Regions from separate parts of the Arthrobacter sp. K410C genome, predicted to be linked through region 1. Evidence: riboswitches for the same ligand, from Rfam matches in the RefSeq annotation. Region 1 holds a riboswitch; the other holds the start of a gene.
The links. A riboswitch is a leader RNA that binds a small molecule or an ion and turns the genes downstream of it on or off. The one in region 1 is predicted to bind glycine.
Positions count from the first base shown of each region.

Region 2: another riboswitch for glycine. It lies ahead of gcvP (aminomethyl-transferring glycine dehydrogenase); the one in region 1 lies ahead of gcvP (aminomethyl-transferring glycine dehydrogenase).

Region 1 is NZ_JBNHFJ010000027.1:21,607-25,576, reverse strand. Features, by position in the region: gene gcvP (aminomethyl-transferring glycine dehydrogenase) at 1-1,837, opposite strand, end outside; glycine riboswitch at 2,031-2,127, opposite strand; gene AC5RU7_RS20130 (TetR/AcrR family transcriptional regulator) at 2,220-2,756, opposite strand; gene AC5RU7_RS20125 (MFS transporter) at 2,842-3,970, shown strand, end outside.
Region 2 is NZ_JBNHFJ010000029.1:3,679-7,648, reverse strand. Features, by position in the region: gene AC5RU7_RS20325 (amino acid permease) at 1-843, opposite strand, end outside; glycine riboswitch at 892-989, opposite strand; glycine riboswitch at 991-1,089, opposite strand; glycine riboswitch at 1,321-1,421, shown strand; gene gcvP (aminomethyl-transferring glycine dehydrogenase) at 1,582-3,970, shown strand, end outside.

The DNA of each region.
Region 1 (3,970 bases):
CCACCACCACGACCTTCATCCCCGCGAGCACCGCGGACGCGGCGTTGGTGCCGTGCGCCGAGGCCGGGATCAGGCAGATGTTGCGCTGGCCCTCGCCGCGGGAGCGGTGGTAGCCGCGGATCGCCAGCAGGCCGGCGAGCTCGCCCTGGGACCCGGCGTTGGGCTGGATGGACACCTGGTCATAACCGGTGATCTCGGCCAGGTCCGCTTCCAGGCCTGAGATCAGTTCACGCCAGCCCTCGGTCTGCGAATCCGGGGCGAACGGGTGGATCGAGGCGAACTCCGGCCACGAAATGGCCTCCATCTCGGCCGTGGCGTTCAGCTTCATGGTGCACGAGCCCAACGGAATCATGGTCCGGTCCAGCGCCAGGTCACGGTCAGAGAGCCTGCGGATGTAGCGCAGCAGCTGGGTCTCCGACCGGTGGGTGTTGAACACCGGATGCTGCAGGAAGTCCGAGGTGCGCTCAACCGCGGGGTCCAATGCGAATGACCCCGTTGATCCCACTGCCTCCCCGCCGAAGACGGAGACGACGTCGGCGATGGTCGCCGTCGTGGTGGTTTCGTCCACGGAGATGCCCACGGTGTCGGCGTCGATGCCGCGGAGGTTGATGCCCTTCTCCTCCGCAGCGGCAACGATGCCCGCCGCGTTGCCCGGTACGCGGACAGTGACGGTGTCGAAGAAGGAGGTGTGCAGGACATCGAGTCCCGCGGCTTTCAGTGAAGCTGCCAGCGTGCGGGCATGGCGGTTGGTGGTCTGGGCAATCGCTTTCAGGCCCTCGGGGCCGTGGTAGACGGCGTACATGGACGCGACGATCGCCAGCAGTGCCTGCGCGGTGCAGATGTTGGACGTGGCCTTCTCGCGGCGGATGTGCTGCTCGCGGGTCTGCAGCGCCAGGCGGTAGGCGGGGACACCGGCGTCGTCCTTGGACACACCGACAAGGCGGCCGGGCATGGAACGCTCCAGGCCTTTTTGGACGGCGATGTAGGCCGCGTGCGGGCCGCCGAAGAACAGCGGGACACCAAAACGCTGGGCGGAACCAACGGCGATATCCGCACCCTGCTCGCCCGGAGGCGTGATCAGGGTCAGGGCGAGCAGGTCGGCAGCGACGGTGACCAGCGCGCCGCGTTCCTTCGCCTCGGCGATCACGCCGGACTGGTCCCACACCCGGCCGGACGCGCCGGGCTGCTGGAGGACAATGCCGTTGATGGCACCGTCCGGCAGGCCTGCGGAAAGATCGGCTATCTCCACGTCGAAGCCCAGCGCCTCGGCACGGCCCTTGACGATGGCGATGGTCTGCGGCATGCAGTCGGCGTCGAGGACGGTCTTGCCGTCCTTGGCATCCTTGTTCTTGTTGGCGCGCCTCATCATGAGCACTGCCTCGGCCACCGCGGTGGCTTCATCGAGCAGCGAGGCGTTGGCAATGGGCAGCCCCACCAGGTCCTGGACCATGGTCTGGAAGTTCAGCAGCGCTTCGAGCCGGCCCTGCGAAATCTCAGGCTGGTACGGGGTGTAGGCGGTGTACCAGGCCGGGGATTCCAGGATGTTGCGGCGGATCACCGGTGGCGTCACGGTGTCGTAATAGCCCTGGCCGATCATCTGGACCGCGGTCTTGTTCTTCGCGGCAAGCTTGCGCAGTTCTGCGAGCGCTTCAACCTCGCTCAACGCCGGCGACAGCGTCAGCGGGGTGTCCTGCCGGATGTCCTTGGGAACCGCCTTGTCCACGAGCGCATCCACGCTGTCATAGCCGACGGCCTTGAGCATGGTGTCAACGTCGGCCTGGCGGCGCGCGCCGATATGCCGGTCAACAAAGGTGGCGGAAACCGGGGAAGCAGTCACAGGAACTCCATAATTCAGGCGGCGCAGGGTACGCCGCAGCGATTCGGGTTCCTCCCCGCTCTGTATTGGACCTGAGAGTTTCCGCGTTGCCAGCTTGCGCGTGGCCCCGCTTGCACCGTCGGTGAACACAACAGCCCAAGGCTCCCGCTCAACGGGTTACCCAGGCGGACTGCCTGCTGCTTTCCAGAGGTGCCTCGCCGCGGCGGTACATGGGCCTGTGAGATTCCTGGGGAGGGTTTGCTCCTACGGCGCCTGCTGTACTTTCGGCAGAACTCTCCCGCCGCAGATCAAAGGCTATTTATTTGGATTGTCGCGGGAAGCCGCCGGCGGCTCCCACAGCGCTTAATTGTCCTACGTCGCAGCGGCTGGGGCAAATGGCCGGCTACCGCCGTAGGCGCTCCAGGGCTGCCAGCAATTCGTCCACATCGGCGGCCGCGCCGCCCGGCGGTACCGGCCCCACAGACAGCATGGCGTTGAAGTAGAGCCCGTCCCCCATGTACAGCACTGCTTTGGCAAGCGCCGGGCCCACGTCGGCCGCGATCTCGTCGAGCCAGCGCTGCTGGATCGCTGCGAACCGGCGGCGCGTTTCCTCGTGCGCCACCTCCGCCAGGCGGGTTGCGGCGACGATCGCCCGGTCCAGCGGAGTATCCGCCCAGACGGAAGACCGGATGAAGTAGGCCGCAGCCCCTTCCCCGGCAGCTGCCATGGCATCGGCGTCGGCTCCTGCCAGCCCGTCAAGCCGGTCCAGCAGCACCTGGATCAGGGCTTCCTTGTTGGGGAAGTGGTACAGAAGCCCGCCTTTGGACACTCCGGCCTTCGCCGCAACGGCATCCAGGGTTGCCGCGCGCTCACCCACCTCAATCAGGAGGGCTTCAAAGGCGTCAAGGACCGCTTCACGGGCTACGGGCTTTCGGGGCATGCGTCTAATCATGCCTTTTGCGGCGGCAGCCTCTCCAACCCGGCCTAGTTTCGTAACTGTACCGTCTGGACGGTATAGTTATTTCATGACAACTTCCGCTGCCACCACCAGGACCCCGACGGCCCCCGTCGGCGGCCCGGCCGTCCGGGCGCCGTGGCGGGACTGGCTCGCCCTGGGCTTACTGATGTTCCCGGTCCTGCTGGTTGCCGTGGACAACACCGCCCTCACCTTTGCCCTGCCCGCCATCACCCGCGCCCTGGAACCCACCGGCGTCCAGCTCCTGTGGATCGTGGACGCCTACCCCCTGGTGCTCGCCGGCCTGCTGGTGTCCATGGGCAGCCTCGGCGACCGCATTGGGCGGCGGAAGCTGCTGGTCATCGGGAGCATCGGCTTTGCCGCCCTGTCCGCGGCCACGGCTTTCGCCCCAAGCCCCGCCTGGCTGATCGCCGGCCGTGCCGCCCTGGGGTTCTTTGGGGCGATGCTGATGCCGTCCACGCTCTCCCTGATCCGCAACATCTTTCCGCAGCCCAGCCGCCGCAGGCTGGCGGTAGCCATCTGGGCAGCCGGGTTCTCCGGCGGGGCGGCCCTGGGACCGATTTTTGGCGGCTGGCTGGTGGAGCAGTTCTGGTGGGGCGCGGTGTTCCTGGTGGCCGTGCCGCTCATGCTGCCCCTCCTGGCCTTCGGCCCAACCTTCATCCCGGAGTCGAAGGACCCCGCCCCGGGCCGCGTGGACGTACCCAGCATCCTGCTGTCCCTGCTGGTGATGGTCCCCCTGGTCTACGGCATCAAGGAACTGGCCACGGAAGGCACCGGCCCGGCAGCCCTCGCCGGCATCGCCTTCGGCCTGGCCATGGGTGCAGTCTTCGTGCGCCGGCAGCTGCGGCTGGCGAATCCGCTGCTGGATATGTCCCTGTTCCGGAACAGGGTGTTCAGCATGGCCATTACGGCCAACGTCCTGGCCCTGTTTTCCTTCAACGGCTTCATCCTCTTCCTGGCGCAGCACCTGCAGCTGCTCGAGGGCATGTCCCCTTCGGCAGCGGGCATGGCAATGATCCCGGCCCTTGTGGCCACGGTGGTGGCAGGGCTGGCCGTGGTGCCGCTGGTGCGGCGCGTGCGGCCGGGGTTCGTGGTGGCCGCCGGGCTGGCCTTCAGCGCCACGGGCTACAGCGTGGTCACCTTCGGGAACCACGACGGCGGCCCCTCGCTTCTGCTGG
Region 2 (3,970 bases), on a different contig from region 1:
GACGGACATCAGGATGATCAGCGCGCCGACGTAGAACAGCAGGACGCGGACGGGGATGGCGTTGATGGCCCTCGGCAGATTCCGCTCCGGGTTCTTGGCTTCCGCCGCCGTGGTGCCCACAAGCTCGATGCCCACGAAGGCGAAGACGGCGATCTGGAATCCGGCCACGAAGCCCATGAATTCATTGGGGAAGAAGCCGCCGTGGCTCCACAGGTTGCTGAAGCCGGCCGTTCCGGCGTCGCTCTGGAAGCCGGTGAAGATCATGAACAGGCCGACGATGATCAGAGCGGCGATGGCGATGATCTTGATCAGGGCGAACCAGAATTCGGTTTCGCCGAAGGCCTTGACTGTGGCGAGGTTCAGCAGGAGCAGGATGGCGACGGTGGCCAGCCCTGGGATCCACAGCGGCAGTGCCGGCCAGAGCTCCCGGGAGTAGCCCGCGATGGCGATGACGTCCGCGATCCCGGTGATCACCCAGCAGAACCAGTAGGTCCAACCGGTGAAGAAGCCTGCCCACGGCCCCAGGAGGTCGGCCGCGAAGTCGCTGAAGGATTTGTAGTTCAGGTTGCTGAGCAGCAGTTCGCCCATGGCGCGCATAACGAAGAACAGCATGAAGCCGATGACCATGTACACGAAGATCACGGAAGGGCCCGCGGCGGAGATGGTCTTTCCGGAGCCCATGAAGAGGCCGGTACCGATTGCGCCGCCGATGGCGATGAGCTGGATGTGCCGGTTGCTGAGCTGGCGTTCGAGGTGGGGAGGTTCGCTGTGTGCGGCCTTGCCGGAAGGGGAAGCGCCGTGGGGTGGCTGGCCGCCCGGGGACGCGGGGGGATGAATCGTCATGAGGAACTCCATCGTTCAAGCAGCACCGGATGCTGCATAGATTCGGTTCCTCCCCGCTCTGTACATGACCTGAGAGTTTCCGCAGCCGTGAAGGCGTGCTTGCACCGTCGGTGAGCCGGGACCTGCCCGGCTGCTTTCCAGAGTTGCCTTTCCGCGGCGGTACATGGGCCTGAGAGTTTCCTGGGGAGGGTTTGCTCCTACGGCGCCTGCTGGATGTACCTGGCAGGGCTCTCCCGCCACAGGTCAAAGGCATGTTCAGTTAGAAAAAGTTGCTTCGCATGGACCGCTGCCGGCAGGCCGCCCCGAATCGGTGGAGCCGGTCCGGCACGGCGCCGGTCAGGTTCAGTGTGGTTCCGGTCACGCAGCATTGTCAAACCCCCAACCAGGAATCCGGGGGCGTGGCAAGCGCCGATTTGCCACGGGCAGGCAAGGCCGTGTACCTTGTGAGCCGAATCACCCACATTTGAATAAGCCTTTCGAGCTGTGACGGGAGAGCTCTCCCGGACCACCACCGGACAGGCGCCGTAGGAGCAAATCCTCCCCAGGAATCTCTCAGGCCCATGTACCGTCACAGCGAGGCGACTCTGGAAAGCAGCCCGGCTTCCTGCCGGACTCACCGACGGTGCAAGAGTGCCCTGCCATGAGCAGGTGTCCTCGGAATCTCTCAGGTCCAATACAGAGCGGGGAGGAACCCATCCATGCCGTGCCATCCGTGGCCGGCCAGACCTGGAGTTCCTCATGACGATTCAATCCAACCCATCGGCCTTCGCCGACCGCCATATCGGCGTGCGCCGCCAGGCCGACGTCGACACCATGCTCAAGGCCATCGGCTACGACAGCGTGGACGGGCTCGTGGACGTTGCCGTTCCGGGATCCATCCGCCAGGAGCACGCGCTCCGGCTTGAGGACGCCCTCAGCGAGGTGGAGGTCCTCGCCGAACTGCGCAGGCTTGCGGCCAGGAACAAGACCGCGGTCCAGATGATCGGCCAGGGCTATTACGACACCGTGACGCCGCCGGTGATCCGCCGCAACATCCTGGAGTCCCCGGCCTGGTACACGGCTTACACCCCGTACCAGCCTGAGATTTCGCAGGGCCGGCTTGAAGCCCTGCTGAACTTCCAGACCATGGTCCAGGACCTGACCGCCCTTCCGGTGGCGAACGCGTCCCTTCTGGATGAAGCTACGGCCGTGGCCGAGGCCGTCCTGCTGATGCGCCGGGCCAACAAGAACAAGGACGCCAAGGACGGCAAGACGGTCCTGGATTCCGATTGCCTACCGCAGACCATCGCCATCGTGCAGGGGCGGGCCGAGGCCCTGGGCTTCGACGTGGAGGTCGCGGATCTCTCCAAGGGGCTTCCCGACGGCGCCATCAACGGCATCGTCCTCCAGCAGCCCGGCGTGTCCGGCCGGGTGTGGGACCAGTCCGCGGTTATCACAGCGGCCAAGGAACGCGGTGCGCTTGTCACCGTCGCTGCCGACCTGCTCGCCCTGACCCTGATCACCCCTCCCGGCGAGCAGGGCGCGGATATCGCCGTTGGCTCCACCCAGCGTTTTGGTGTCCCGTTGTTCTTTGGCGGCCCGCACGCTGCCTACATGGCGGTCCGGACCGGGATGGAGCGCACGCTTCCCGGCCGCATCGTCGGCGTCTCCAAGGACGACGCCGGTGCCCCCGCCTACCGCCTTGCCCTGCAGACCCGCGAGCAGCACATCCGCCGCGAGAAGGCCACGTCCAACATCTGCACCGCCCAGGCGCTGCTGGCCATCGTCTCCTCCTTCTACGCCGTCTACCACGGACCGGACGGGCTGAAGGCCATCGCGGAGCGGGTCAACCACAACGCGCGGATCCTCGCCACTGCGCTTGGCGCCGTGGGCCGGGAGCTGGTCACCGATTCGTTCTTTGACACCCTCACCGTCCGCGTGCCGGGCAAGGCCCGCAAGGTCCTCACCGCCGCCGAGGCACGCGGCATCAACCTGCGCCTCATCGACGAGGACACCGTGGGTGTCTCCATTGATGAGACGACGACGGCGGCAACCCTTTCCGCCGTTGCCGTCGCCTTTGGCGCCGGTCCCGTCGGGGACGCGAAGGGGTTCGAACTGCCCGCAACCGTGCTCCGCACCTCGGACTTCCTGCAGCACCCGGTGTTCAACACCCACCGGTCCGAAACCCAGCTGCTGCGCTACATCCGCAAGCTCTCTGACCGTGACCTGGCGCTGGACCGGACCATGATTCCGCTGGGCTCGTGCACCATGAAACTGAACGCCACGGCCGAGATGGAGGCCATTTCCTGGCCGGAGTTCGCCTCAATCCACCCGTTCGCCCCGGATTCCCAGACCGAGGGCTGGCGTGAACTGATCGCAGGCCTGGAAGCGGACCTGGCCGAGATCACCGGCTATGACCAGGTGTCCATCCAACCCAACGCCGGGTCCCAGGGCGAGCTCGCCGGCCTGCTCGCGATCCGCGGCTACCACCGTTCCCGCGGCGAGGGCCAGCGCAATGTCTGCCTGATCCCGGCCTCGGCGCACGGCACCAACGCCGCGTCCGCGGTGCTCGCGGGGATGAAGGTCGTGGTGGTGGCCACCGCCGCCGACGGCACCATCGACCACGCTGACCTGTACGCGAAGATCGACGCCCACAAGGACGCACTGTCGGCGATCATGATCACCTACCCGTCCACCCACGGCGTGTACGACGGGGACGTCCGCGAGGTCTGCGACGCGGTCCACGCCGCCGGCGGACAGGTCTACATCGACGGCGCGAACCTCAACGCCCTGGTGGGTTTGGCGCAGCCGGGCAAGTTCGGCGGGGACGTGTCCCACCTGAACCTGCACAAGACCTTCTGCATCCCGCACGGCGGCGGCGGACCCGGCGTCGGACCCGTCGCGGCCAAAGCCCACCTGGCACCCTTCATGCCCGGGGACGCCACCAAGGCAGCCCACGAAGAGGGTCATGGCGTAGCAATTTCCGCGTCACGCTTCGGCTCCGCCGGGGTGCTCCCCATCTCCTGGGCCTACGTGAAGCTGATGGGCGGCCAAGGCCTGACCGAGGCCACCAAGTCAGCACTGCTGGCCGCGAACTATGTCGCCTCCCGGCTGAACGAGTACTTCCCGGTGCTCTACACCGGTGAAG